One region of the Dehalobacter sp. DCM genome, then DNA from elsewhere that is predicted to be linked to it. Evidence: riboswitches for the same ligand, from Rfam matches in the RefSeq annotation. Region 1 holds a riboswitch; each other region holds the start of a gene.
What was found. A riboswitch is a leader RNA that binds a small molecule or an ion and turns the genes downstream of it on or off. The one in region 1 is predicted to bind cobalamin.

Region 1 (11,932 bases):
TATGGGATAGTCTGCTGAGCGTACCTTCCACCGGACCAAAAATACCGCTGACCTGGGTGCGGGTCTTCTGTTCTGAAAACGTTGTCTTAATGTTTAAAAGCCCCATTCCGGTAAGGCTTCCGCCTTCTTCCACACCATAGGGATCGTCCAAGGTCATGCCCAGCATTTGGTAACCGCCGCATACCCCAAAAAGGACCGTGCCTTGAGCCGCCATTTTCTTAATTCTACCTTCTAAACCATTCTGACGCAGCCATTTGAGATCCCCCATCGTATTTTTCGTCCCGGGCAAGATGATCATATCCGGGTTCTTCAATTCGGCTTCTGATTTGACATAACGGACGGAAACGCCCGGGATCAATTCAAAGACATTAAAATCCGTAAAATTAGACATCCTTGGCAGCCGAATCACGGCAATATCCACCGCCTCAACGGTGCGTTCCGAATCCAGTCTTTCGGAAAGACTGTCCTCATCTTCAATATCGACAGTGAGATACGGAACGACACCAATAACAGGGATATGGACTTTATCTTCAATCATTCGCAGTCCGGGCCTTAAGACTTCGACATCACCGCGGAACTTATTGATAATGATACCTTTAATCAATTTTCTTTCGTCTTCTTCGAGCAGCATGACCGTTCCAAAGATCGAGGCAAACACCCCTCCCCGGTCAATATCTGCGACAAGCAATACAGGTGCTTTCGCCATCTTTGCCATACCCATGTTGACGATATCATCGTCACGCAGGTTAATTTCAGCCGGACTGCCGGCACCTTCAATCACAATGACATCATTGGCCTCGTCCAGTTTATTAAACGCTTTCATAATGTCCGGTTTCAATTTCGATTTATATTTAAAGTAGTCGGCTGCATTCATATTGCCCAGTACTTCACCGTTGACAATCACTTGGGAGCCTTTGTCGTTTGTCGGCTTTAACAGGATGGGATTCATCAACACACTGGGCTCCTTCCCGGCAGCTTCAGCCTGAACGACCTGAGCTCGGCCCATTTCCAGACCTTCTTTTGTGATGTAGGAATTCAAAGCCATATTTTGTGATTTGAAAGGTACGGTTTGATAGCCATCCTGCATAAATATCCGGCATAGACCGGCTGTAAATAGGCTTTTGCCGGCATTAGACATTGTTCCTTGGACCATAATCGATTTAGCCATTGTTATCACCTGCTATCTTTATATTTGTGCATTCATTGGACAGTGAGTAAATAATTTAGAACGTCAGCTGCTTTCAGCTCTGTCAGTGCTCCCGGCGCTGTTGTTATACTCATTTCGTTTTTCCAGAAGGGTTTTTTTATGATATAGGGTACATCCAAAACTGTATGTTTACCACTTAACGGACTTGTCCCGTGATCGGCACAGACATAGATCCGCGTATCAGGGGAAAGCTCGTCTAAGATTATACGGAAGAATTCGCGATCGATTCGTTCGATGAAACTGATTTTCTCCCTCAAGTCATAGCGATGAGCTGCTTCATCGGTACCATTGATATGAACAAAGACGAAATCATGATTATCTAACATGGCACACGTTGTTTTCGCCTTTAAGATGAGATCCGTATCCGTGTCCCCGGTCATCCCGGTAGGATTGGCAAGGGTCATACCCAGGGCTATAGCAATACCCCGAGCGATCTCCGTACCGCATACTGCAGCGGCGTTCAACGAATATAATTCCTGAAAGGTTGGCAGACTGCTTTTTTCCGAGATACCCCATGGATATAAGATATACGTTAGCTTATCCTCCCGATAATTCTTTAGTTTTTCCATGGCGGCTGATACAAATTCTTTTAGGATTGGTGCCTTGGCACAGATATCCGCCAGTAAGACGTCAACGTTATCCCCCACATATTCATGAGGCGGGTAGTTTTTACATCGTAACGCTTGAAAATACCTTTTCTTCATAATCAGGAGATTACGGTAATCAGACAAATGGATCAACCGGATGTCCATGGGGGTATCATTGATCGCTTCGACAGCCTTTTTCATCTCGATGTGAGTGAGGTTCCCGCCGTTAAAGGAAATCAAGTGATTGCTGTTGTCCACAGCAGCAAGATTACAACGCAGGACAACTTCATCGTCTTCAAGTTTATAGCCGTTTGCCAGAAGCTCAAGCGATGCGCGGCTTTGCGGATAGTATACCGGGTCTATACCCAATAAGTTCAGAATACACGGCATACTCTCGGGTGTATAGCCTTGAGGGCAGGAATCAAAGTATCCGGTAACCGCGCCGGCGGCTAATCTGTCCAGATTAGGATGGTGAGCAGATTCATATGTGGTCTGCCCGTTTAGTTCATTCATTTTTTCATCAGCGAGCCCATCAATAATGACCATGATGGCTTTCATCATTTATCACATCCCTGAAAGCAGCAATAAGTCTTAAATTATCCTCATGGTTTTTTACAGCAATGCGATAGAAGGCATTGCTCAGATTAATATAATTTGCGCAGGAACGTATCATGATGCCTTTTTCCAGCATCTTAGCAGCTAAATTCGTAACAGCCGTTTTAAAGAAGATGTAATTTGCTCTGGAACCAAACACCTGGAACCCCAGGTGTTTTAATTCTCGGATAAGAAATTCCCTTTCGTCTTTGATCAGGATCTCGGTGCGTCGCAGGTAATCTTTATCCTGCAATGCACAGATACCGGCAAACTGGGCCGGCGCGGAAACACTCCAATCCTGCCCCGCCATTCGGATTTTCTCCAGCAGAGCCATGTTTGCTGTTAAAACATACCCCAGACGAAAACCAGGCATCGCAAATATTTTCGTAAATGCTTTGAGGATCAGCATATGATCATTTTGTTTTAACGCGCTTTGGACAGAATATTGCGCGCTGTTTTCAACAAAATCCATAAAGCATTCATCGACGACAACGATTGTCCCTGTTGTCCGGCATTTGGCGATGATTTTAAGCATCAGTTCCTTTGAGCACAGCTGCCCAGTCGGGTTATTCGGATTGCAGATAAAAAGCATATCCACACTATTGTTAATCTGATTCAGTATCGCTTCCGTTACTGAAAAATGATTGGCTTCCAGCAAGGAATAATAGTCGATTGAACAATCCACGGTATGCAGCGCTTTTTCATAATCTGAGAATGTCGGGGCAAAAAGCAGCGCTTTTTGTGGTTTTAAGGCCAGAACCAATCGAAAGATGATCTCCGCAGCGCCATTGGCCGCTAAGATAACCGTGTGATCGACGTTTTCATACTCTGCCAAAGCCGCGATCAGCTCCCGACAAAATGGATCCGGATAATTAACGCATTCATCCAATGATTGAAGCACAGCGCGTTTAACGGCTTCAGGAAGGCCCAGCGGATTCACATTGGAGGAGTAATCCAGGATATCGTCCCGCCCTGTTTGTTTTCTGACCGAATAAATATCGCCGCCGTGGCTGTATTCATACATATCGCTTGTTTACCTGCCTTCATCGTATTGGAATTTTCTCAATCCCAGCATCCGGGTAAATATGATCAGTCATCGCATCCAGCAAACGATCCCAATCCTTACTATCGACCCGATGACCAGACCGACAAGCGATGTGGTTATCATCAGACGATTAGCACGGGGGATATCCTCCGCTTCGATGTCACGGATAGGATCCCCAATCGTCGGTTTGACGACAAGTTTCCCAAAATAATAATTACTGCCAGCGAGTTGAATATTTAAAGCTCCGGCACATACAGCTTCTGTATGTGCTGAATTCGGACTGGAATGATTGTGGCGGTCACGCCGATAGATCCTCAGGGCATTTGGAAAATCCATCCGAATCAGCCAGACCGCGGCCAACATGAGATAGGCTGAAATCCGAGCTGGCAAATAATTGGCCACGTCATCCAGCTTTGCAGCAAACCTGCCAAAATAGAGGTATTTATCATTCTTATAGCCAATCATCGAATCCAATGTGTTGATCGCCTTATAGAGAAAACCTAAGGGTGCACCGCCGAACAGTATGAAGATCATGGGAGCGATCACACCGTCGGACAGATTTTCAGCGACTGTTTCGACAGCACCTTTGGCAACTTGCGGTGCATTCAAATTTTCGGTATCCCTGCCGACGATCCAGGATAACTTTTTCCTGGCTTCGGCGAGATCATTCTTCATCAGCTCCGCATACACTTTCATGCTTTCATCCCGTAGTGCCCGTGTTGCCAGAATCTGATAACACATGATCGCCTCCGCCGCAAATCCCAGCAGCGGACTGATCGACTTCAGCAACATAAGCAGAAGAAGAGGGACAAGAAAGGATATACCCACGACACCAACCGTTAGAATAATCCCATAAACATATTGGTTGCGGTCGGAGCCGCAGCTTAGCCGACGCAACACCCGCTCACCGCCGGAAATCATCCGGCCGATCAAACGGATTGGATGCGGTAGCCAATGGGGATCTCCCAGTATTAAATCAAGTAGGTAGCCTGTAAACAAAGTCAGTAATGTCAGCATTCTTTATTACCACGTCATCCTATTCCATATATTACTAAATTTCATGTGTATTTACAGCACTTTTTTCATTAATTCCCAGTTTTGTTACGGACTGTGCTTTATGGGTTTTATTCCAAGACAGTGGATCGATGATCAGGTGATAGCCTTCACCGTTTTTAACCTGCCAATGATAGAAGTCAACGCTTTCCGGAGAATAGGCTTCCAATAACGCCATGATGGTGCCGCCGTGAATAATGAGGGCGATATGACGGATCCCCGCAGTTTCAATTGTTGCCATTACCTTGGTAAAGCCGTCGAGGCAACGGGCTTTAAATTCATCGGCACTTTCCCCACCGGGTATCTTTCCCTTTCCCTCACTGTCCAACCAGCATTGGTATTCCGGGGTATCTTTCAGCTCATCGTATGCTTTATTCTCAAAAAATCCAAAGTTGTATTCAGCAAATGCCTCGACAATAGAAAACGGAGCGTCAGGATAGATCAATCCTCTGGTTTGGTCGCAACGGATCATCGGACTGGAAAACACATATTCGACAAGCGGATAAACTTTAGCATCAATCTTAGCTTGAAGTTCCGCAATCCCTTGAGCACAGAGTGGTTCATTGGTTCTGCCAATATAACGTCTCGCGATATTTCCTTCAGTTTTAGCATGCCGGATCAAATAAAGGTGGTATAGGTGATTATTATCCATTGGCATCACCCTTGATACAGGACGGGATCCCGCAAAAGACACGGTAGACCCGATCGGCTTGTTGTGCCAGTTGACATAGAATACGTCCGACGGCTTCCTGAAGCTCCCGGCTTTCACGGACGATCGGCACTACGGCTGAACTTAATTCATCACTGATGACAACGATTGCCGGGTTTTTGGCAATGCCTTCCATGATGAACGGCTGCGGGTCAATGCCGCTTTCCCGCAAACGTTTGACTAGATGGTGAAAATGATTGATGACTTTGCGTTGGAATGCCTCTTCGATACGGCAGACTTCACCGTCGCTAATATCGTCGGCTTGGATAGGAAGCAGACGCAGTGCGCAGGCCAGTTTACCCTGACTGTTTCCTCCGATAATCAGAATCATGGCAAAATACCTCCTAAAACAGCAGCAATCGTCAGAATTCCGGTTTCGCAAATTACAATGTAAAACCCAGCCAAATCACCCGTAATTCCCCCAAACTCTCTCTTCATCATCCGATAAAACCAGAGGAAAGAAATCATGACAAAAAGGAGCGCAAAAATGGCCGCAATAACATTAATATACACCATGGCGCAAGCACAGAAGAGGATAAACACAGCGAGTATGATCCGCAGCGCCTTCTTCGATGCATAGTCAGCAAAAATTGAAGCCAGTCCGGTCGTCCGGGCACAGGGAAATGCAACAACGACCATAGCGCCTATCGAACGTGAAAGGAAAAAACTAATAAAGACGATAAATAATAAATGCTGAGTTAAGAAAATCTCATACCACGCCGCAAACTGAACGAGAAGCAACGCGGCCGTATAAATGAGCGCAAACGCACCGACATTCGGGTCTTTCAAGATGCGCAGTTTCTCTTCCCTGTCTTTATGTGAATTTAACGCATCGATCGTATCGCAATAACCATCCAGATGGATCCCACCGGTAATGAGCACAGTCATCAATACAGCAAAAGCGGAAAACAAAGCCGGACTAAAGTAATAATAATTGCAGACAGCGAGGAGAGCCGCTAGGATCAAAGCGATAACTATACCGACAAATGGAAAAAAGACAAAGGAATAGCGCATGTTTTTATCGTTCCAACTGATTTGCGGCATCGGTAATTTGGAGTACATGGAAAAAGCGGCAACAAAGGATTCAAATAAGGTCTTTAACATGGGGCAAATCCTTCTTTCCTTTATGTATAACAGGAATAGAACAAACGGCTTCGAGTACGATATCGGCGTTGGTTCCGATCATCGTGTTGAGCTGTCCCAGAACCGAGATATAGTCCATCGTAAACGGGTCGTAGTCCGTAATGTCGGAGAAAATTGTATTGGTAACAATAACCAGGTTCGGTATGATCTGCGCCAAAGTTTGGATATCTGAACTGATTCGGTCAAACGCTTGTTTCGCATTCAGTCGCTGAAAATACATTTCATTGGCAATCAGATTGCCTAAGTCTTCCAGTAACGCACAATCGATGCCGACAAATTGCGAGGGGCTCTCAGCAAGATGATAAGCGAGCTCAAAGGTATCAAAACCTTTTCCGTGACGCATCAAGCGGTGTTTGACGACCCGATTGCGGCATTCGTCGTCGCTGACCGTCATAGTAGCTATATAGGCAATTCTTCCTTTATTGAGGTTAACGGCAAGATTTTCTGCCATGGCTGACTTTCCGCTGGCCACACCGCCGCTGACTAAGGCAATCACTATCAGTCACCACCTGCTTAAATAAATACGTTATCGAATCGGGTATTCTTCATTCAACTGCATATCCTTATGCTTTCGGCATTGCTCAATGAACGAGCGAGCAAAATCGGTATTCCCCCAAAGATGCATGTGCGGATAACCAACGGCGAGGTGCTCATTGGCATGGATACAGTTCCATTGCGCCTTACCGGAAGGTCTTTCGGCAATAAACGACTCGCCGTTGAGGGTTGAATCCGAGTAATGAAATTCATGTGCATTGATACTCTCCCCTTTTTTGCAGAGAAGATTATCGTGCTGCGCAGTCAAGGTAATGTAACCAAAACGGTGCAGTCTGTCAGTCAGCGTAGCATTTCCCTTAAGAAAACCCGCCATTTCACACTGATTGCCGTCTTTGTCCTTTATCGAATCCAACAGGTACATAAATCCGCCGCACTCGGCGATACACGGCGTCTCTTTGTCCAATAAATTACGGATCTGCTGCAGCATTGTTTTGTTCTCAGCTAATTCCTTGGCGAATATTTCAGGATAACCGCCTCCTAAGATAATTCCGTCACACGCGGGTACCATCTCATCCTTCAACGGGCTGAAATACTCAATCCGAGCCCCCATTTGCTCCAGCAATTCCAAGCTGTCCTGGTAATAGAAACAGAACGCTTTATCTCTGGCTACCGCAAGGGTCACCGCGGCAATATTCTCTATGGGATAATCGCAATAATCAATTTCTTCATTTTCCCTGGCTATTTCCATCATCTGGTCTAAATCAACGGATGCTAAAGCCTGGTCGGCAAGAAGATCAAGCTTATGCTGAAGGTTTTCTACCTCTGCCGCGGTAATCAGGCCTAAATGCCTGCTTTCTAATGAACATTCTGACATTTTGGGGAAATATCCGATAACAGCAATGTTCGTTTCGTGTTCAATCATCGATTTATATGACGGATAGAGCGCCGGTGACAGGTTGTTAAGGATTACCCCCTTTACTCGGCTGTTCGGACGGAAATTGCTAAAACCCTGGATTTGAGCTGCTATAGAGAGGGCAGCTCCGGCGCAGTTAATAACGAGGATAACCGGTGTTTTTGTCACTCCGGCCAAGTGATAGGAACTGGCAGTGGTTTCTCCGATACCCAGGCCATCGTAATAACCCATAACGCCTTCAAGGACAGCGATTTGTGACTCTCTTGCGTTTTTAACCAGCAAATATTTACACACGTCTTCGGGCAGCAGAAACAAGTCCAGATTACGTGATTTTGTACCAATTACTTCGGTATGAAACATAGGATCAATAAAATCCGGGCCGCATTTAAACGCAGAGGGTGTTAGGCCCTTCTTCATAAATGCCTGTAAAATAGCACATGTTATGGTCGTTTTCCCGCTGTTGCTGCCAGCAGCAGCAATCATAATACGGGGGATCTTAGCTATCATGATATCGTCTCTTTTCCTTTTTGATGATCGTCGCTCCTAAAACGATTCTGCGACGCACGTTCTTCTATGTACAGAAAAACTTCTTTAAGCGCGGCGGCTAAAAGAAGTTGATATACATTCCCTGCAATCCTTGGTCGATTTGCAGATTGCGTATGCAACACCTTTCATCCTCCGTGAAAAAAGTGCTTATTGTGCTCAGGCAGGTCTTCCGACTTGGTTTCAGTACAAATTCAGCCTTCCCATTGTGAACAGTGGCAACTTTGAATTTGCTCCACCATACGGCGGCGGGACCGTACAGGCATTTCACCTGTTTCCCTATTATTGCATTAATGCAACCTAAGCAGATCAATTATATCAAAAGAAAGAATCTCTGTCCACCAGCGGATACAATAATTTGTATATACATGGTAAGTATGCTATAAATATACTGAATCTGGCCTTGTACATCCTGACAGGTTTTGTTAATCTAGTACCAGGTCAATCAGAAACTTTCGTTATCACACTTGGGGGGAATGGATAAATGCAGCAAAGCCCTGAGAATCACGTGATTATGGCCAAAGAATTAAGCAAGCGTTTTGGCGATTTCACAGCTGTCGATGGAATAAATTTCTCAGTCGGCAAAGGTGAATGCTTTGGTCTCCTGGGGCCCAATGGTGCCGGTAAAACTTCGCTGGCCCGCATGATCTACGGTTTGTCGCCGTTGACTGAAGGTACTCTGTCCGTATTTAATCAGGATATTACGCTGCATTCGCGAGAGATTAAAACGCGGATCGGTGTGGTTCCTCAGGAGGATAATCTTGATCCGGAATTAACGGTTATCGAGAATCTTCTGGTATATGCTTCCTATTATCGGCTTCCCCGCGCTGTTGCCAAAGAACGGGCAGAAGAGATATTGACCTTCATGGATCTCTTAACCAAAAAGAAAGCCGTTGTTGATGAATTGTCCGGCGGTATGAAACGCCGACTGACGATTGGCCGTGCTTTGATCAATAATCCGGAGCTGCTGATACTTGATGAACCGACCACCGGTTTAGATCCGTATGCCCGACACCTTGTCTGGCAGAGGCTCCGCCAGTTGAAAGAAAACGGAACCACAATGCTACTGACGACGCACTACCTGGATGAAGCCAGTTATCTTTGTGACCGTCTGATTATTATTAATCAGGGCAAAATTCTGGAGCAAGGTGTACCCGTTGATCTGATCCAAAAACATGTCGGGAGTTATGCGCTGGAATTAGGTATTGATCCGGAAAACCAAGCTCTACTCCTGGAGTGGGGTCAGTCCTGGTTAAAGACCTCCCAGCACATCGGCGATGATCTGGTCATGTATACGAATGAGGGCCAACTTTTAACAGAAAACTTGAATCATAAAATAGCCGAGGCCCATTTGCCTGTCCGCTACCAGCGGCTGAGGCCGACAAATCTGGAAGACGTCTTCCTCAAGCTGACTGGTGAAACGCTCTCCGGTTCCCATTCGGAGACAGAAAACAATTAAAGCAGGTAAGTATATAATAGAGTCATTAATGACGCTTTAGGAGGGTCAAATGCTTAAAGCAAGCGCGATATGGACAGACATTATTATCCAGCTGTTTAAGCCGGATATCAGTTTTGCTCTGGTCTACAAAGTGTTTTTACGGAACCTGAAGGTTTTCGCAAAGACCTGGAAAGCCAATATCATGTTTAATTTTCTGGAGCCACTGCTGTATCTATGGGCCATGGGGTTTGGTCTGGGCGTCTATATTACCAAGATCAATGGCCTTTCCTATCTGGACTATCTGGCACCCGGTCTTATCGCCTCGTCCGCTATGTTTGCAGTCACCTATGAAATGACCTATAACAGCTATACACGAATGGTACGCGAGAAAATCTTTTATAGCATGGCCGTGACGCCGGTCAGCATGGATGATGTCGTAATGGGTGAAATCCTCTATGGAACGTTTAAGGGAGTTCTCTACGGTGCGGTCTTCTTTATCGTCGTGGCGCTGTTCGGAATCGCTCAGTCTTTCTCTTGTCTGTTATTATTTATCCCATTAATGCTGATGTCGGTAATTTTCTCCAACCTTTCGCTGATTTGGACCAGTATAGCTCCGAACTATGATTCTTTCGGTTATTTCTTTACCCTTTTCATATCCCCGATGTTTCTGTTTGCAGGAATCTTTTTCCCGGTTGAAGGCCTGCCTCAGGCTGTTCAGTTCCTGCCGTGGCTGACGCCGCTTTACCACGCCGTTGAGTGCGTTCGGCCTCTTGTTTTAGGACAAGTATCATCAGCCATCATCGGCCATTTAATCTGGTTAACGGTTGTCACGTTGATCACACTGCCTATCCCGCTGGTTATGGTCAAGAGGAAACTGATTCAGTAGAAATACTATTTGTATATTTTATTTCGCCAATAAACACATGCAATCCGAGCCGCTATCGTTTCTGAAACCACACCATCCTTCGCCCGTCTTTGCACAATGTCTTTTATCTCTTCGCGTTGGGTACCGGACAAATCTATTTTCATTTCCCATCGATTCACATAATGCCGGGTGGCTTCCTCGATCGTCCGCGTACTTTGACGCTGGGTATCAAGGTAGGTGATTTCCGGGTACAGCTTTCTTAGCCAAAGATAATTTAAGCAGCAATAGAGTGCTTTATTTCCATAGATATCTGCGTGCTGCTGACCGAAAAACAAACTTTTCAATTCATCATTAATGGGATCGCTGTGTTCAACAAAATGACAGAGAAAGCCATTTTCACTGCTGGCTGCAATAATCTTCTCCAAACTTTCCCGACTGAAGATGGCCGGTGACATAATGGCGGTGACCAAACTGAACTGATGCTGCCATTGAAGTTCTGACAAGTCTGCATCATGCCAGTCTAATTGGATGAACTCCGTATTGGATATATTTTGACCGGCAGAATATTGTCTGGCGTTTTTAAGCATATTTGCTGAAATATCCACGCCAACAACGTGATGTGCTTTACCGGCAAATTCGGCGGCAAACCGCCCGGGTCCGCACCCTATATCCAAAACAGTGGCATTGTGGTGCAGCAGGTGTTTGTCTTCTAATAGCGCGATAATTTTGGAGATCCGTTCGTCTGGGCGATCGGTTGAGAATTCATCCACACGGCTGTCCCAGGATTCGGCACTTCCCTCTTTATAGCTTTTCTTTCCTGGTCCCTTACTCTGCCATAATTGATCAAAGTAATCGATACTCATGATGACACCTCAATACAAAAATTTCTATTCCATTTTACCATAAAAATAATTAATTCCAATTGTCGATTGCGGGTCCTATCGGTTACAATAGTGCTTGTGCAAAATGTAAACAGTTCACTGTACTCCGTTTAAATAATAGTGTAACGTAAGCTAATCAGGCTAATGAGGAAAATGAGTTATATCGTTAAGTAATGCAGTTATATAGTAAAGGAAGATTCGATGAGTATTTTAACCGTAAAAAATTTGAGCCATGGCTTTGGCGACCGTGCTATCTTTCAAAATGTCTCTTTTCGTTTATTAAAAGGTGAACATATCGGTCTGATTGGGGCTAATGGTGAAGGCAAATCGACGTTTATGAATATTGTCACACGCCAACTGGAACCCGATGAAGGTCAAGTCGAATGGTCCAAGCGTGTTCGCGTCGGCTACCTGGATCAGCATGTTGTTCTGGAAAAGGGATCGACGATTCGGGATGTT
Region 2 (6,945 bases), 1.0 Mb from region 1:
CAAACCAGGAAACACCGCCGCCGATCACCAGGGCAGCGATCAAGAAGCCGATGACAACACGTTTAATTGCTTTGGTACCGGAAGTATTAGTTACTGCCGATTTTTCCAACAAGTCAGGCCGGGCTTTCCAAACGAAGGAAATTACGGCAGCGGTTACAAGCCCTTCAACAATGCCAATTGCCAGATGGATCGGCTGCATCATGAGTAGAAAAGCATTGAAAGGAAGTTCCGTTTTTCCAGACAAGAATGTCTCAAATACCACACTCAAAGCCCCCAGCTGAAGACCCGCAATCGCTGCGATCATTGAACCGGCAAGAATGCGTTTGGGCGAGATTCCTTTCTTTGTTATGGTTTTGTAAATCAGTGGATAAGCAAGAAAACACGTATAGAAACCAAGATTAAATACATTGCAGCCATAAGCTAACAACCCGCCGTCACCAAAAAATAAGGCCTGAATCAATAAAATGGCAGCCATCGTGATAAAGCCGGCATAGGGGCCGAGCAAAATGGCAAGCAAAAGTCCTCCCCCAAGGTGTCCGCTGGATCCTGTACCCGGGATCGAAAAATTAATCATCTGTGTAGCGAAAACAAATGCGCCCATTGCCCCCATTATCGGGATCTTTTTTTCATCCAGTTCAGCTTGGACTTTCTTTATCGAATAGGCAGCAACCCCTGCTGTCGCAGTCCACATTACCGCTCCAACGACCGGTGAAATTAATGCGTCAGCCATATGCATAATAATCACTCCTCTTAATTCTGCTGTCAAAATCATTATAGTGTGCTCGCATATTTTTACAATCCTGGTAGGGGGGATAAAATTCTGATCGTTAAAGGCGACGACTTGTTTGAAACAGTAAGAATATGAGGGTATAAAGGATGAAGGTATGAGCGAAAATGCAGAATAATAGCTTAGAATTAAACTGTACAGTTTTAAGCTAGCATGCTATAATATATCAAATTGAATATACAGTAATGAGTTATTCCTGCCCGAGGGCAAGAATTGAAAAGGGAAGTCAGTTGGAGCTGACGCGGTTCCCGCCACTGTACGAGGGAGTCGAATCACATAATGTCACTGGGATTAACCTGGGAAGACGTGATTCGATAAAGATCTTAAGCCAGGAGACCTGCTCATACTGGGTACTGTAACTACCTACGGGATGTTAGGGAGGTGAATGCCTTATGTTTTCGGAATTCTTACCGCTTTCTGATACAGGTTAGATCCTTTACCTTTTCATGGTAGAGGTTTTTTTCTATCCATGGAGGGATTACTGCCGCGGTGCCACGGATGGCAAGGAGCGGCGCTATCCATGGAGGGATTACTGCCGCGGTGCCACGGATGGCAAGGAGCGGCATTGTCTCGGTTTTATCTATAGGCTAAGGAGGTTCAAATGATTGTCCTTCTGGGAGAAACATCGGCAGCTTTTGAATTAAGTAAACATCTCCAAAACAGGGGGATCAATTTTATTAAGAAGTCGGCTTGGACGGTTAAAGACTGTTTGCCGGCGGATTCAGTTATTCTTGATGTCAGCCATCCTTTGAGTGATAAGTTCTGTTCACTGAGACAGTTATGTGAACAATTCCATATTCCGTACCTCAGATTAGAAAGACCTGAAACCCACATCCCAGAAAATTCCTTGATATTCCAGACATATAATTGGGATGAAGTTTTGTATCGTCTTAATGAGCGCGTTGGTGCATTACACCGGGAAAAAGGACGAAAGGTTAATGTTTTTGTTACTACCGGCAGTCACCAATTGGGTAGTATTGTACATAGCGCTTTTGCGGGCATGGCCCGTTTTATTGTCCGGGTTCTCCCTGAAGGACGACTGGTACAGAAATGCCAGGACTTAGGTATTCAACCCCGGGACATCGTCGCCATGCAAGGTCCTTTTTCCAAAGACATTAACAAAGCGCTTTTTAAGTTCTATGGAGCGGACGTCGTGTTGACAAAGGACAGCGGTCAAGCCGGCGGGACGGATACGAAAATTTCGGCTGCGTTAGAATCGGGTCTGGAAATCATTGTAATTCGAAAAAACAAAACGGACTATGGTTTGACCATGAGGAGTGTCAATGAAGTAATAACATGGCTTGATAATAATATTTTATGAGAAGATTTTAGTTTAGATCAAGAAGAAAGGTGACACGAATGAATACGAAACGAATAACAATGGTCGCAAGCATCACCCTGATGCTGATCTTATTGCCTCAAAATGTTTTTGCCATGCACATCATGGAAGGGTTTCTTCCCCCGGTCTGGTGTATCTCCTGGGGCGTTCTGTGCATCCCGTTTGTCGCGTATGGCTTATACGCCATGCGCAAAATAACCAATGAGTCTCCAAAACTAAAGTTGCTGCTGGCAATGGCCGGTGCGTTTGTCTTTGTCTTATCCTCTTTGAAAATACCTTCCGTTACCGGGAGTTGTTCACATCCTACAGGAACTGGTTTGGGAGCTATCTTGTTCGGCCCTGCCGTTATGAGCGTACTTGGCATTATTGTTCTTCTGTTCCAGTCGATTCTACTAGCTCATGGTGGGCTGACGACGCTTGGCGCCAATACCTTTTCCATGGCGATTGTCGGTCCGTTTATCGCCTACGGTGTTTTTCTGCTGGTGAAAAAACTAAAAGGACCGGAGTGGCTGGGCGTGTTTCTGGCGGCGGCCTTGGGGGATTTGGTTACCTACATTGTCACATCGTTGCAGCTGGCGGTGGCATTCCCTGCCGCAACTGGGGGTATTGCAGTCTCAGCCGGCAAATTTATGGGGATTTTTGCCTTTACCCAAGTGCCTCTGGCCATCAGTGAAGGCATATTAACGGTTATTATTTTTAACGCGATCAAGACTTACCTGAAAAGCGACGAACTTCATTCCTTAAAAGTATTTGCTGGGGGGGATTTAAGATGAGCAGTAGCAACAATATGCCGAATAATAAAAGCAGGCTGACAACCAATCTTGTCCTGATTGCCATCGTTATTTTGCTCGCCATTGTTCCGCTGGTTATGAACAAAAACGCTGAATTCGGCGGAGCAGACGGTCAAGCTGAAACGGCGATTACTGAAATTAATCCTGAATACACGCCGTGGTTTTCTTCTATTTTTGAGCCGCCCAGCGGAGAGATTGAAAGCTTACTGTTCTCTCTGCAAGCAGCACTTGGTTCCGGTATACTCTTTTACGGACTCGGCTATATGAAGGGACGCTATAAAAGGGAAGAGAAAAACAAAAACTAATATAAGGAAATCAAAAGATGATCAATATCGATAAATATGCCTATGCTTCCAAACTAAGTAAAACAAATCCCATGGAAAAAATGGCGCTTGCTTTGCTGACGTTATGTGTCTGTCTTTGGGCAAACTCTATCCTGCTTTCGGTTACCGTATTATTGATTATGAGCTGGTTGACTGTCAAAAAGGGAGGCATACCCCTCCCTTTTTTTCTTAAACTGATGCTCATACCAATGTCTTTCCTTATTCTGGGTGTCCTTATGATCGCTTTTCAAATTGTAAACGATCCGCATCAGTTTATTCTGGCTTTTCCAGTGTTTGGTTTTTATTTGGGATTCTCCAAACCCGGTATGGAGACGGCGATACAGCTTTTTTTCAAAGCTTTGGGAGCGGTGTCCTGTTTGTATTATTTGTCTTTGAATACGCCGATGGTTGATCTGCTGTCCGCACTGCGCAAGCTGAAATGTCCGCAGCTTATGCTGGAAATGATGAGCTTGATTTACCGGTTTATATTTGTGCTGATGGAAACTGCGGAGACCATGTATACGGCTCAAAATTCCCGCTTGGGTTATTCGAGCCTGAAAGCAGGGTATCGTTCGTTAGGGATGTTGGCCTCAACGCTTTTTATCCGGGCCTACAAACGTTCAGATGATATGTATACGGCGATGGAAGCCAGGGGATATGACGGCAAAATCGCCGTGTTGGAAGAAATAGCGCCCTTCTCTTGGCGGCGTTTCCTGGCAACAATAATAATGAATGTTGGTTTGATTACAGCGGTATTGCTGGCCAGACAGTATTGGGGAGGTTTGCTCTAATGAAGGACTGCATACTGGAAACGCAAATGTTATCTTACACGTATGCCGACGGGACCAGCGCTTTGGATGAGGTTACTCTGGGCATCAGAAAAGGGGAAACGACCGCGGTATTAGGAAGTAACGGCGCCGGAAAATCCACGTTGTTTCTGAACTTTAACGGGATTTTGAAACCGTCCTCCGGGCAAGTATTCTTCAGAGAGACGCCGCTTGATTATACAAAAAAAGGACTGCAGGAACTGCGCAGGAAGGTTGGTATTGTTTTTCAGGATCCGGATAACCAGCTTTTTTCCGCTAATGTTTATCAAGATATTTCTTTTGGGGCCGTTAATATGAAATTACCGGAAAAGGAAATTCGCCGCAGAGTGGAAATCGCGATGGAGCGAACAGGAATAACCCATCTGAAGAATAAAGCGACCCATTCTCTCAGCTTCGGTCAGAAAAAAAGGGTGGCTATTGCCGGGGTGCTTGTTATGGAGCCGGATATACTGGTGTTGGATGAACCGACAGCAGGGCTTGATCCGATGGGAGTCAGTGAGATCATGAAACTTCTTAAGGAAACCCAAAATGAACTTGGGCTTTCCATTGTTATCTCGACCCATGAGATTGATATTGTTCCGCTCTACTGCGATTTTGTTTATGTCCTGGATCGAGGAAAAGTCATTCTGGAAGGGACGCCGAAAGAAGTCTTTTCAGAAAAGGAAACGATTCGAAGTGTTAACTTAAGGCTGCCGCGAATTGGGCATCTAATGGAAATACTGAGGGCGAAAGATGATTTTGCTTTGACAGAATCGGCGATGACCATATCTGAGGCGCGGAAGGCATTAAATGATTGGAAGAATGAAAAATCAACAAAATAGATTGTTTTGGTTTCCTATTTTGCAGATTATCGCAGCCGCCGCTTTGTTCGGGGCCAGTGTCCCTTTGGCAAAGCTGCTGTTAGGGGATATTGCCCCTGTACCGCTGGCCGGATTCTTGTACATAGGCAGCGGTATGGGGATGTTGCTTTGGCGCGTTTTGTTTAAGGCTGATCAAGGCAGTTGCCGTGAAGCAAAAATTGTTAAACAGGATTGGCCATGGTTGATCGGGGCCATCTCATCCGGCGGAATAGCCGCTCCCATTGTCTTGATGGTTTCACTGAAACAGGCACCTGCTTCGACAGCTGCCCTTTTGTTAAATTTTGAAGGCGTGGCGACAACCATTATTGCCGGGATTGTGTTTAAAGAACACATCGGGAAGCGTATTTGGGGGGCAGTTCTATTAATTGCCGTTGCCAGCATCGCGCTGTCCTGGAATACTTCCGGGCAATGGGGTTTCTCCCTTAGTGCCGTCGGGGTACTCGCCGCTTGCGGCTTGTGGGGCGCGGATAACAATTTTACACGGAATATCTCAGCTAAAGATCCATATATGATTGTTGCCATCAAAGGTTCGTGTGCAGGAATATTCTCTCTGCTCCTGGCGCAAATTATCGGACAGCCATTTCCGCATTTGTCCTATGCGGTAATGGCAATGTTCTTGGGGTGTCTAAGCTATGGCTGCAGTATCGTTTTCTTTATTCAAGGCATGCGAGAACTGGGCTCAGCCCGGACAAGCGCCTTATATGGCATTGCGCCTTTCTTGGGAGCTGTTTTATCCATCGCCTTATATAGAGAGGTTCCGGAAATACAGTTTATTGTCGCAATGCCTGTGATGATACTGGGTGCCATTTTGTTATTAAAAGAAGACCATGTTCATTGGCACAGACATCACTATACCGAACATGAACACCGGCATTGCCATAGTGATGGGCATCATACCCACAGTCATCAGGGTGATACGAAATTGGAAAAAAACTATCATTCGCATGTCCACCAACACGAAGAGACAGAACATTGGCATGGGCACACGCCAAACATTCATCACCGGCATAGTCACTAGATGACAACAATCAGTTTTCTACATTACCGTGACTGTATGTAACCAATTGGAAAGAAGGAGTTGAGGGCGTTCCCAGCGTGTTTATGGAACAGGATAGTTTCGCGAGAAGTATTGAAAATTTGTCATATTGCCCTTTAGTTAATTGCCGGCAATGACATGTCAGGACGACCAATACCGGATTGCCGGCGATGTTGTTCAGCACTTTCAAAGCATGGATATAATTGCGGTTATCTTGTATTGTCCCAATAATAATTATTGGCATTTGACTCCATGATTCCCAGGATAGGTTAAGATAACGCAGCTTGTGATTGGCACGGGGATTTTGAGTCAGCAGACCAAGAATCAGGGGGGCTTCACACTCCGTATGCTGCGTATACGCTAGAAGATTAAATCCCGAATCAACGACAGCAATGTGACTGTCGATGATATTTTCGCTGATATCCAGTAAATCCTGTAAGCCGCGGCCAGCAATAAGAGAGCGCTGCATGTTGCTTTCCCACTCCTTGAAAGTCTTAAAAACCTCCTTAAACCTAAAAAACGAATCATAATTAATCTTACCGTCAAACATAATCACTCTTCTCAAAGCGTTGTCAGCCACGTATTCCTGTAAACCGTCCCGGGGACATAATAAGTAGAGGTTCGGAAAAGACTGACTTATTTTAACGGCTTTTGTGAAGTTACACACATAAAGGTAATCTGGGGAAAGACGGCTGCTATGGCAGCTTAGCATTTTGATCCCAAGAAATTTTGGATTTTCCTTTTTAGGGGCATAAGAAACAAGTGGAAAATGATCTAATAAAATATTTAATGTAACCGGCATCTTGGAACCTCCTTCCAAAATTTGAGTAATTAATACCACTTGTAAAAAGAAAAAGCATGTTTGTACCTCAGTCCAATGACAAACATGCTTCCTCTCCATAAGGGAGAGATAATCAAGGAGAACTTAAAATGTCAATCTTATGCACGCCGGCAAATAGCTTGCATAAGAGTGTCCGCGAAA
Region 3 (11,932 bases), 600 kb from region 1:
TATCATTAATAAAAAATTCCTGTAAATAATTCATGACCTTGGCGATACCGGATCGATGATTTTCCAACACCACACTAATTTCTTCTTTGCTCAGATTATCCCGATGGAATCCTGCGGAGACCACGCAAATACAGCGAAACATTTGGGATACTTCCTGAGCCAGGGGTACCGCCAGGGCATCGTCGCGATGCCCTTCTACCGTATAGGGTGTCACCGTTCCGCAGTTACCAACTGCTACGCTGCCGATATGCTCTTCCCCTCCGGTAACAGTAATCAGGATGTCTTTGCCTATAAGTTTTATATCATAGATGATTTCTAATTTTCCTTCGCCGCTGATGATTTTCATTGGTCACTTCGCCATCTTTCGAAGAGATTATGAGGGATCTTTAAAAAATCCAGCACCTTGCCGATGCTTTGATTGACGATATCATCAATAGTTTCAGGGCGGTGATAGAAAGCCGGCATAGGCGGGAGCAATATACCGCCTGCCTCCGTAACAGTTGTCATATTGCGCAGATGGATCAGAGATAACGGCGTTTCGCGCGGCATAAGCACCAGGGGACGACGCTCTTTTAAAGCCACATCCGCTGTGCGTACGATGAGTTTCTCGCTGTAGCCGTTAGCGATGGCCGCTAATGTTTTCATGCTGCAAGGCGCAATTATTGTGGCATCGATTCCGTAGGAACCGCTGGAAACTGCGGCAGCTAAGTCGTCATTATCATAGACCTGATCGGCTAAGGCGTGAACATAGTCGACAGTAACGTCAGTCTCGATCAGGAGTGTTTCTTTCGCCCACCGACTCATAATCAGAGATACATGATGCTCCGTTTTGTTCAGAACTTCCATAAGCCGCACACCGTAGATCAACCCGGTGGCACCGGTCAAAGATATAAGTATTTTCATGATATCCGTCCTTACTTACGCGATATTTATACAGCATCCTTAGGTTCCTTTTTTGTATGGCAACTTTCTATCCAATACGATGAAAAAAGATCTTAGATTTGATTTTATCCATTTCTGAGTTTGTTCCGGAGTTCCTCTGTTTTTTCATCATCAATGCCTGCTGCCGTGATGATAACACCATAACTGTCCCTGGCTGTTTTTACCGTGATGATTTCATCCAAAACATCCTGATAAACCATTTCAGCAGGTCGGTTGAGCGGATTTCCCCATCCGCCGCCGCCACTGGAGTTCAAAATGACGTGATCCCCTTTGGCAACACGACGCGGCGCTTCTTTACTGGCCATTGTTTTCTTATTTCCCCTATGGACAAAAATACCTTTATTTAAACTTCCCTTATGCCCGCCGTTTAACCCATAGGGTGCAAATTTCATCCCATCTCCGAAATTGACGATATGGCTACCCTCATCGTATAACTCAAAGGCATAGCGCATCCCCGCGCCGCCCCGGTATTCACCGGCACCGGCTGTATTCGTTTCCATCTCGTGATAAAGCGTCACGTGGGGATATTGCATTTCGTTCGACTCGATATTTGGCGTTTTAACGCCGCCAAAATTAGACATCGCTGACATATAGGGTTTTCCGTCCCTGCCATCCATGGCACCGCCGCTCCCTGTGGAGCAAAAGGAAAATCCGACATAATAGCGGTTATTTCTTGGGTCCGTACCGTAGAAGGAGGGACCGGTATAGCGGCCGTATCCTGCCGGAACCTTACCGGGAACAGCCTGATCCAAAGCCTTAAAAATAGTGCCGATAATCTCACTGGCCGGGGTTAAGGTACATAAGGTCATGGGGGCCGGTTCATACGGATTAACTAAAGACCCTTTGGGCAAATGGACGTCGATACACCGAAAGGCGCCGCCATTTCTTGGGATATCCGGACCTAAAAACCAGAGCACAGCAATGCCTGCGGCGGTGGTGGCGGTGACAACGGAGGTATTGATAAACCCTTTAACTTGGCTGTCCGTTCCTTCAAAATCAACCAACAGGCGGTCTCCCTTTATCCTAACGGCAATCTCAATTTTAACCGGTTCCTCCTGAAACCCATCATCATCAATGTACTCTATGGCACGATAGATGCCGTCTGGAATTTCTCTGATCCTTTTTCGGGTGAGTATTTCGGTCTGTTCTAACGTTTCAGCAATCGCTTTGTTCACAATGGCTGGTGTATAAGCTTCGACCATTTCATAAATCCGTTTGACAGCGACTTTATTGGCACCGATCTGAGCCAGAAGATCACTTTTGAGCATGTTCGGATTTCGCGTATTGATCAGAATCAAGTCTAAAACGTCATTAATAATTTCGTTATGACGCATTAGCTTGGTGGGGGGGATTCGTATCCCTTCCTGAAATATCTCCGTTGCTTTGGGGTTATAGCTGCCGGCTGTTGACCCGCCGACATCCCCGTGATGGGCACGGCTGACGCAGAAGAACATCAGATTATCTTTAAAAAAGACGGGCGTAATGATGCCAATATCCGGAAGGTGATTACCGCCGTCATAGGGGTCATTAATGATAAAAACATCCCCGTTGGTGATATTTCCCTGATATTTTTTTAAAACCGATTTGACGCTGAAGGACCCTGCCGTTGCTAAAATGGGGATGCCGCTTAACTGGGAAACTAACTCACCGTCCCGATCACAGATACAACAGGCAAAATCGCAGGCTTCGGCAAAAATGGGAGAATGAGCGGAATGCTCCAGCGCCAGTCCCATTTCTTTGGTAATACTGTCAAGACGATTCGCTATGACCGTACGGTTAACAATATCGTCGGTCGTTGTTATTGCCATTTATCCATACCTTCTTTTTTGACGCTTTAACGTCGCTTTCTATATTTGAGTTCTCATCTTCGGTTTATCATCAATAGTTTTTCAATCATCCTTTTGTTAACGTTAAAACTCCGGGATAGGTTACTTTACCCTCGTACCCCACAGGAATCAAAACCGTAGTATAGCCAAAGTCTATCAAGGCCGGGCCGGTAATACGCCTTATCCCGTCGCTGACGAATTCACCGGTTAAATTACCGGCATGGCTTAGGGGAACTGAAATTTCCCCTGCCAGTCCGAACGGCTCCCCTGCTACCCGTGCCTTGGCTATGGGAATATTACTCTGGGTAAAGGGGAAAGTATTATTCTCCCTATTTCTTTCAGAGCAGGCTAGGTGGATATTGATAATTTCCCAGTCCTTGTCTTTTTCGGCATATTCATATTTATTAAGATGCGTTTGATGGAAAGCTTCTTCTAAAACGTCTTGGCTGTCCGGGCTAAAAGCGCCCTGCCAGGGTACAGAAATTTCATGGTGCTGCCCGATGTAGCGCATTTCCAGAGTGAGACTGAATTCCTGCTCGCTCTCCGGTACACCTAAACGTCCAAGCTCGCGTTGACCTTCTTCTTGCATCCATGTTATCACTGCATTAATTTTGGCAGGATCCCATTGTTCTTTTTCCATAAAAAAACTCTGAGTGAAATCGCTCCGACGGGCTCCTCCTAACATGCCCCAGGCACAAAAGACAGGTCCTGTAAACGGAAGCAATACTTCTTTCATATGGAGAGCAGTCATCATATTCGCCGCAAATAGAGGAAAAGCGCCTCCGGCACCGATTAAGGCATATTTTCTGGGATCGTGGCCTTTTTGCACCGTAACCAGACGCACGGCATCCGCCATCATTTCGGCGGCAATGCGGTAAATAATAGTCGCTCCTTCGATAGTCGTTACATTTAACGGTTCTGCCACATTAACGCGAATCGCCTCTTCGGCGAGGCGTTTGTCCAAACGAAGGCTGCCCCCTAAGAAGGTCTCTGCATTGATCAACCCTAAAGCAACCAGTGCATCGGTGACAGTGGGTTCGGTTCCGCCTAAACCATAACACGCCGGTCCAGGCACTGAACCGGCAGAATCCGGTCCCACCAGAATTCTTCCGCTTTCATCGACACGGGCAATACTGCCCCCGCCGGCTCCGATCGACGTAATGTCGACAGTTGGAATCGTTAAGGGGTAGCCTGCAATTTCCGATTGGGGAAGAAGCCGGTGATCATCACCGGCGACAAAAACATCAAAACTGGTACCTCCCATATCGGCTAAGACCGTATAAGGATTGTTCATTATTTTACCAAGAGCAAGGCTGCCGCAAGCACCGCCGGCGGGTCCGGAAAGCAGCGTTTTGACAGCATAGCCGGACAGGACATCCGTATCACTTAAACCACCGCTGTTCATCATAACATGAATCGGTTTTTGCCAGCCATAGACAGCGAGTTCTTGCTTGACAACCTTTAGATAATCGGCAAGAACCGGTGTCAGATAAGCATTGAGTACCGTGGTGGATGTTCTTTCATATTCTCTGACTTTTGGCGCCACTTCCGAGGAAAGAGTGACAAAAACAGCGGGAAGTTCTTCTTTAATAATTTCAGCTGTTCTTTTTTCATGTTCCGGATTGAGAAATGAAAACAGATAGCAGACCGCAATGCTTTGCACCCCGTACGTCCTGCATTTGGCACAGGCTTTCCTTACCGCGCTTTCATCCAATTCCCTGATGATCTTCCCCTGATAGTCCATCCGTTGGGTGATGCCCAGGCGCAGTCTGCGTGGAACCAATACCTCCGGCATATCTGCCCTCAGATCCCATTGATTTTCCAATTGGGAACGGCGTATTTCCAGCGCGTCCCGGAACCCCTCCGTGGTAAAAAGCGCGGTGACAGCACCTTTTTTTTCTAACAGGGCGTTTAACGCCAGCGTGGTGCCGTGAATGATCTGGTCTGTTTCAGCAAGCAGTGTTCTTAAATTGGTGTGCCAGGCTGCCGCCATTTTTCCCAGCCCAGCAATGATCCCTTGAGCAGGATTTTCATGGTGGGTTGGATTCTTTACAACAATCGTTTTGTATTGGCTCGATTGCAACGTGCCGGCGGCCGTATAGTCGGTGAAGGTACCTCCCGTATCGATGGCAATCTTGATCATAGTGTCATCCCTTGCTTTATTGATTTAACTCTTATTGTGTATAGGGTAAGAGCCGCTGTACCGCTTTGATGACGTCATCATCCATTTCGATTTTGGGGGCGAAGCCACTGAGAGGCTTTGTCGCATCAATCCCCATTTTGGAAGTACGGCTTAATTCATCGGTTGAGGGGTCAAGGGTTACGCCCATTCCCAAATGCTGAGGCAGAATCGAAACGCCTTTGTCCGCTTGCAGCCGTGTCGCCAGTGCCCATAGCACTTCCTCTTCGTTAAAAACATCCACATCGTCATCCACCACAACGACCATTTTGATATTGTGATCGACGGCAAAGGCTGCAAAAATAGCCTGTTGAGGCTGCCCTTCAGCAATTTTTTTCATCGAAATATAGCAATGAAAGAGTCCGCACGCTGAAAATGGGGCATGAACCGCTTTAATATTGGGCAACGTTTGATGCAGGGCGTTTAAGACATCGCCTTCGCGTTGAATGGCGACAACGCTAATATGTTCGCTGCTCATCCCGGGTGTCAGATCATGATAAACGGCGTTTTGACGGTAGCGAATGGCTTTTACTTTAAAGACATTCTCCGTACTCCGATAACAGGCGTAATTGGTAAATTCAGCAAAAGGCCCTTCTTGTTCCCGTACATCGGCTAGGATCTCACCTTCCAGGACGATTTCCGCATAGGCCGGGACCTGTAAATCGACGGTGGCGCAGGGGGCAACTTCTAATGGTTCGCCGAAAAGCCCGGCAATAGCCCCATATTTCCCCTGATCATAGGGAACCAGCGCCATAGATCCCAGGGCGATATTGGGATGAACGCCGATGACGATGGCGGCTTCCAGACTCTTCCCTTTTTCTTCGCTTCTTCGGAAATATTCCCAGAGTCTTTGACGGGAATGTAGTGAAATCCCCAATGTATTTTTATTTTTTAACTGCATGCGATGAAAGCCCAGCGTTTCCACTCCGCTCTCAGGATCTTTGGCGACACACAGACCGGAGGTCACGTAGGGCCCGGCATCGATTGGAAAGTGTACCGGGATCGGCAGCTTATACAGATCGATGGCGTCGCCGGTGAGACAATGGGCGGCAAACGGTGGTTCATTGATGACTCTGACCTCTTCGATTCGGTTTTTGATCCGTTTGGCATACGTTTCCGATATTTTGGAAGCCTCGACGCCGAGACCTTTGGCTAAACGCTCACGGGTACTTAAAATACTGGTCACTACCGGAAACGTACTGTTTGCGACTTTATTAAAAACGATGACCGGGTAGCGGTGCTGTTTTTCCAATTCCATAACGAGCGTACTGATTTCATACTCTCGATTGACTTCCTCGGGGATATACTTGACTTCACCGGCCTGTTCAAGCTGCTGAAGAAAATCTCTTAAGTCCTGACTCATAGGCATACCTCGTATTCTGTTGAATTAGTTTATATCGTCTGAATTATCGAACCAATCCTGACTTTTTAATACTGTCATAAACCACTTTCGTGATGATCGTTGACAACGGCCAGCAAACAGCAATTACGATCAGGGATTCCACGACAGCAACCTTGACCGGCACGCCGAATATGATTACCAAGCCAATGCCAACACAGATGTTCCCTAGAACATTGCAGAGAAACATGGCAAGAATATGATGCCACCATTTTTCCATCGAACATCTCGCTGCGACAAACGATACGGCGAGCGACCCAATTGCATTGGCGAAAATAAAGGCGATCCAGAGCGGACTGTACCATATGGAAATCACGGCTTCAACCTCTCCGGCAATGATACCGGCCGGCTGTTTATAAAGCAGAACAATGAGTGCCGTAAAGGATGCCCAGACCGTACCATTAATTAAATACATCCCTGCCTTTCCTGTAGGCAAAAGGTTATCCAGGAATCCGGTGGCCTGGCAGGCAATGACAAAGACAATACCCAGTAATACGGATCCTACGAGTGCTTTGGTGTCTGTTCTAAAAAATGTGTTTTTCATGATTTTCCTCCTTGATATTGTAAATAAATTTTTATGGTATGGATGATACACACGAGATATGAGATACGGGGATACTAGATAAAGATAAAGGCCGCAACGCATAGTCCCAAAACGCTCATACTGATGGCTTCCCAACTTCTTAAATGCAGTTGTTTCCTAAATGTCCGCTGTGGGTTTCGGCTATAGCCTTTTAATTCCATCGAAAGCGCAATGTCTGAAGCATGCTGAATGGCACGATACAGCAGCGGCATCAATGTTAGCGGAAGGTTCTTGATTTTATTCACGATGCCCTCAGAAGGAACTCCTCGCACAGACTGGCTTTCCGAAATAGCTTGGTATTCCTTTTTCATCAGCGGCAAAAAGCGGGCAGCTATGACAGTCAGCATCGCATAGCGATAGGGCACGCGCCAAGCGATAAGCATCAATGTCACATCTACAGCCGACGTCCAAGTCATAAACTGAACAGCCGCCAAAGTGACAGCCGCCGTACGAAAAATCCCTAAAGCGGCATATGGCAAGGCTCCCGAATAAACCGAAAGAACTCCCCATTGCCATACAAGCTGTCCTTCCCGGCAGAACAAGAGCTGAATCACCAGGATTTGAGAGGCGACAATCACGATCACCGGCAACAGGATTTTGTATTTTTTCAGATTCTGAGTGAAAGCGCAATCCGTCAGAATAATTAAGGCAATAATTCCGATTGCCATGAGCATATTCCGTGCGGTTAACGCGGTAAGGATCAGCGTAACGCACCAGACGAATTTCAAACGCGGATCAATTTTTTCGATGACGCTCATAAGGCAATACCATCCTCTGGAAAATAAACACTCTGGTGCACATCGAGCCCCAAGTCCATCAAGTCTTCTTTGCAGGAATCCATATCTTTGCTCGGAACATCCAGTACAACGTGGTGCTTCCGCATCACAATGATTCGATTGGTATATTTTTGCACTGCACTGAGATCATGGGTTACGAGAATGATCGTTTTGCCCTGCTCATGCAAGTGGGAGAGCAATTCCATAATCAGGGCGCTTTGTTCCTCATCTAAGCTGGATGTTGGTTCATCTGCGATGATTATCTCCGGGTCGCCAACAATAATCGAGGCAATTGCCAATTTCTGACGCTGACTGCGGCTAAGCTGATGCGGATGACAATCGGCATACTCAGCCAGACCGGTAACCGCTAATATCCTGTCCACCTTTGCTTCAATTTCTTTTTGCGGCAGCCTCCTTGTTTTTAAAATGAAACCGACCTCGTCTTTAACCGTGTTGGCGAATATCTGAAAATCAGGATTTTGAAACAAGAAACCAATTTTACTGCGTAAGGCGGCTAAATTCTTCTTGGTCAAAGCCTGGTTGAACATCACGATTGACCCTTTATCCGGCATGAGCAAGCCTTCCATCAACTTGAGCAATGTCGTTTTGCCTGACCCATTCAGGCCCACTAACCCAATAAAATCCCCGCGGGAGACGGCTAAATTAATGTTTTCACAGCCAAGAAAGACTCCTTTATAGGTAAAGGATAGGTCCTTGACCTCGATTATCTTTTCTTCCGATAGATTGTTTTGAGGTTTAAACTGCGATACCAAACGGTTTGTCGTTTTCCAGACCGCCTTATTTTGCAGCTGCTGCAGGTATTCATGCGGTTTGTATTCCGCCTTGACTGTCCCGTCGGCCACGATCAGAACACGATTGGCATAGGGGAGAATATCGCGGGCCCGATCCATTACCATGATCACCGTGACACCTTTTTCCTTGTTTAAATAGCCAAGATACGCATAAAGATCCTTCTTCCCCTGACTATCAAGTTCTGCCGTCGGTTGATCTAAAACAAGAATAGGAGTTTCCATTGCCAGAACGCTGGCGAATACGACGCGTTGGGCTTGCCCGCCGGACAATTCATCCGTCTTACGATCATGAAAATCCGTTAACCCTACAAATTCAAGGTAATGATGCGTTCTCCTGGTTATCTCTTCCCAGGAAAGATTCATATTGGCAATACCGAAAGCGACCTCTTCCCCCACACTGATGCTGATCATTTGATTTTGAGGTTCCTGCATCATATAACCGATATAATCGCACATCCCCGATAATGGGATCTCTTGGGTGTCTCGTCCCATTACCCTGCTGGAACCGTTTATTTCCCCGTTGAAAAACTTAACTGCAGCCCCCGTGATGCAATGAAGCAACATGGATTTGCCTGAGGCGACTTCACCGGTAATGGCAACAAAGTCTCCTTTCTGGATCGTAAGATCAATATCTTTCAGAACAATCTTCGTTGCCGGCGGAAAAGTCAACGCTTTGATTTTTAGCTGTACTGCAGGTTCCATGACATTTAACCTCCACTGTCTACTGTGAGTACCGACAATCGCCGCTCCTAGCCATCCGTGGCTTCGCGGCATAAGTCCCTCCATGGACAATCGCCGCTCCTAGCCATCCGTGGCTTCACGGCATAAGTCCCTCCATGGACAAATAAAAAAAGTTCCAGCTTTAAGGGTCTACCCTAAAACTGAAACTTTACCATCGTTTCAAATTAATCAACTTTAACGGCAGGTCTTCTGACTCATAGTTTTAACCGATGACTGCGCCTTCCCAATTTCTCAGTGGCCTATTGCAGTGATCACAACTATTCACAGCGGTGGGTCCGTCCAGGATTTGCACCTGATTCCCTATTCTTCTCTATAAGAGACACCGGTAAAAGATATTAATGATAGATTTATTTTATAGGAAATTGAATAAAAGTCAAGACATTAGGCAGATTTAAAATGGTTTTTTTCATCCTTTCAATCATTATGGTTCCTGCTGCAACATATGGCGTTCGAAATACAATATACATACAAATTTTCGGTTCCAAACCGGCAGCGTATCATCATACATTACTATAGATGATAAACATTATCAATAAAGCTTAAAAGAATGAGGAGATGACAGTAATGTGCGGTATTGTTGGGTGGCTGGACTGGGATCGTGATCTGTCCGAGTCCGGAGTAATTATTAATGCCATGGTGGATACGCTAGTTCCCCGAGGTCCTGACGCCAGGGGAATGTACTTAAGGACCCCTATCGCATTTGGGCACAGCCGATTGGCCGTAGTCGACATCATCGGCGGTCAGCAGCCCATGGTCCGTTTTCGGGATGGCTGGGAATATGTCATCACATATAACGGAGAGCTGTATAATACAGAGGAAATTCGGCGGGAGCTTGTACTTAAAGGCTATTCACCGCAAGGGCATTCGGATACAGAGATCCTTCTTTTGTCTTATATGGAATGGGGGGAAGCCTGTGTTGATAAACTCAATGGCATTTTTGCCTTTGGTATATGGGACAGCCGGAGAGAAACTCTCTTCATCGCCAGGGATAGAATGGGAGTCAAACCCCTATTTTACTTTCAGAAAAACAATTCCTTCCTATTTGCCTCCGAGCTGAAGGCCCTCCTGGCTCATCCTGATATTCCCGCCGAACTTGATAACGAAGGCCTGGCCGAACTTTTTATGATCGGACCGGCCCGGACTCCCGGACATGGGGTCATTCGAAATATCAACGAAGTCAAACCGGGCTGCGCGATGAAGCTTGAACGGGGCAACGTATCCTCCTGGGCCTATTGGTCGTTAAAAAACGAACCGCACACCGACGATTTGGCGACCACAATCGTGAAGGTCCGTCATCTTGTTTCGGATGCCGTCTCCCGCCAATTGGTCTCCGATGTTCCGTTGGGCACCTTACTGTCCGGCGGGCTGGATTCCAGCATTATTACAGCGATTGCCGCGAAGACATACCGTGATCAAGGACGATCCCTGCCCACATTTTCAATCGATTATACCGGCAATCAACGCTTTTTTAAAGCGAACGATTTTCAACCGGACCCGGACGCGCCATGGGTGGAAAAGATGGTGGGTTACATGCAAACCGATCACCATGGTCTTTTCTTAGACCCCTCCGAACTGATCGATGCTTTGGATGACGCGACCCACGCGAGAGACCTGCCGGGTATGGCCGATATTGACTCTTCACTGCTTTTGTTCAGCCGAAAAATCAAAGACACGGTGACTGTAGGTCTTTCCGGAGAATGTGCTGACGAGGTCTTTGGCGGATATCCTTGGTTTCATCGGGAAGATCTGCGCTCAGCGGATACCTTCCCCTGGGCTGCCGCTTTGGATACGCGTCTGGAGATCCTCTCGCCAGATTTAATCGATCGGATAAAACCCGTTGATTATGTCCGTGAGCGTTATGCGGAAGCACTTTGGGAAATACCGGCCGAAGAGGATGGCGACACATCTTCCTATAAACGAATCAGTTACTTGACCCTGACGCGCTTCATGCCCACATTGCTTGACCGTAAAGACCGGATGACGATGGCTACAGGGCTGGAAGTCCGCGTCCCGTTCTGTGATCATCGGATCGTGGAATATGTCTGGAATATTCCCTCGGATATAAAAAATTACCGTGGCAGGGAAAAAGGCTTGCTTCGGGCTGCTTTTGAGGGGGTACTCCCGGAAGATATCCTTTGGCGCCGAAAAAGCCCCTATCCCAAAACGCATGACCCGGCGTTCCTGCAAGCAGTGGCGGCTAAACTGGAGCAGAGGTTAAATGACGCTGCATCACCCTTACTGGATTTGGTGGACAGGAAGAAATTGCTGACCATGACAGCCGCTGCCTCCACGAATGCCAATAAACCCTGGTTCGGCCAATTGATGGATTTGCCTCGTCTCTTTGCCTATTTGCTGCAAATGGAGTATTGGCTGAAGAAAAATAAGATTAAAATCATCTAATCAGAAAGAATCGCCGCCGGCCGCAACAAAATGCGGCACTAAAGACAATGTCTCCAACGGAGACTTTGTCTCTTTTAGAGACATTCTGATAAAGAGCGATATTCTAGAAAGCAAAGCCCTACGTTCCATCGCAATGTCTCTAAAAGAGACTAAAAGGCACCACCTCAACAGAACGCCTTATTTCCTCCGCTTTATTTTCCTGGCATAAATTATGCAATAAACTCTGAGGTATTCGTATGCGCTGTGGACCGTACGATGCGAAAAATTAATAAGG

Region 2: it holds a riboswitch for cobalamin, as region 1 does, so the genes downstream of both, LPY66_RS06580 (precorrin-6A/cobalt-precorrin-6A reductase) here and LPY66_RS11240 (cobyrinate a,c-diamide synthase) in region 1, are expected to answer to the same signal.
Region 3: it holds a riboswitch for cobalamin, as region 1 does, so the genes downstream of both, LPY66_RS08585 (ABC transporter ATP-binding protein) here and LPY66_RS11240 (cobyrinate a,c-diamide synthase) in region 1, are expected to answer to the same signal.

The regions. Positions count from the first base shown of each region.
Region 1 is NZ_CP092282.1:2,428,940-2,440,871, reverse strand. Features, by position in the region: gene LPY66_RS11280 (cobyric acid synthase) at 1-1,168, opposite strand, end outside; gene LPY66_RS11275 (alkaline phosphatase family protein) at 1,201-2,355, opposite strand; gene LPY66_RS11270 (pyridoxal phosphate-dependent aminotransferase) at 2,327-3,412, opposite strand; gene cbiB (adenosylcobinamide-phosphate synthase CbiB) at 3,482-4,450, opposite strand; gene LPY66_RS11260 (histidine phosphatase family protein) at 4,485-5,138, opposite strand; gene LPY66_RS11255 (bifunctional adenosylcobinamide kinase/adenosylcobinamide-phosphate guanylyltransferase) at 5,131-5,526, opposite strand; gene cobS (adenosylcobinamide-GDP ribazoletransferase) at 5,523-6,299, opposite strand; gene LPY66_RS11245 (bifunctional adenosylcobinamide kinase/adenosylcobinamide-phosphate guanylyltransferase) at 6,280-6,834, opposite strand; gene LPY66_RS11240 (cobyrinate a,c-diamide synthase) at 6,865-8,253, opposite strand; cobalamin riboswitch at 8,435-8,608, opposite strand; gene LPY66_RS11235 (ABC transporter ATP-binding protein) at 8,774-9,748, shown strand; gene LPY66_RS11230 (ABC transporter permease) at 9,798-10,613, shown strand; gene LPY66_RS11225 (class I SAM-dependent methyltransferase) at 10,619-11,455, opposite strand; gene LPY66_RS11220 (ABC-F family ATP-binding cassette domain-containing protein) at 11,675-11,932, shown strand, end outside.
Region 2 is NZ_CP092282.1:1,382,127-1,389,071, forward strand. Features, by position in the region: gene LPY66_RS06575 (energy-coupling factor ABC transporter permease) at 1-736, opposite strand, end outside; cobalamin riboswitch at 958-1,145, shown strand; gene LPY66_RS06580 (precorrin-6A/cobalt-precorrin-6A reductase) at 1,389-2,108, shown strand; gene LPY66_RS06585 (energy-coupling factor ABC transporter permease) at 2,147-2,899, shown strand; gene LPY66_RS06590 (energy-coupling factor ABC transporter substrate-binding protein) at 2,896-3,222, shown strand; gene cbiQ (cobalt ECF transporter T component CbiQ) at 3,240-4,031, shown strand; gene LPY66_RS06600 (ATP-binding cassette domain-containing protein) at 4,031-4,888, shown strand; gene LPY66_RS06605 (DMT family transporter) at 4,869-5,945, shown strand; gene LPY66_RS06610 (hypothetical protein) at 5,956-6,765, opposite strand.
Region 3 is NZ_CP092282.1:1,828,673-1,840,604, reverse strand. Features, by position in the region: gene lpdD (prenylated flavin chaperone LpdD) at 1-346, opposite strand, end outside; gene LPY66_RS08615 (UbiX family flavin prenyltransferase) at 343-903, opposite strand; gene LPY66_RS08610 (hydantoinase B/oxoprolinase family protein) at 1,008-2,750, opposite strand; gene LPY66_RS08605 (hydantoinase/oxoprolinase family protein) at 2,836-4,911, opposite strand; gene LPY66_RS08600 (UbiD family decarboxylase) at 4,943-6,310, opposite strand; gene LPY66_RS08595 (hypothetical protein) at 6,354-6,890, opposite strand; gene LPY66_RS08590 (energy-coupling factor transporter transmembrane component T family protein) at 6,965-7,687, opposite strand; gene LPY66_RS08585 (ABC transporter ATP-binding protein) at 7,684-9,219, opposite strand; cobalamin riboswitch at 9,421-9,600, opposite strand; gene asnB (asparagine synthase (glutamine-hydrolyzing)) at 9,823-11,658, shown strand.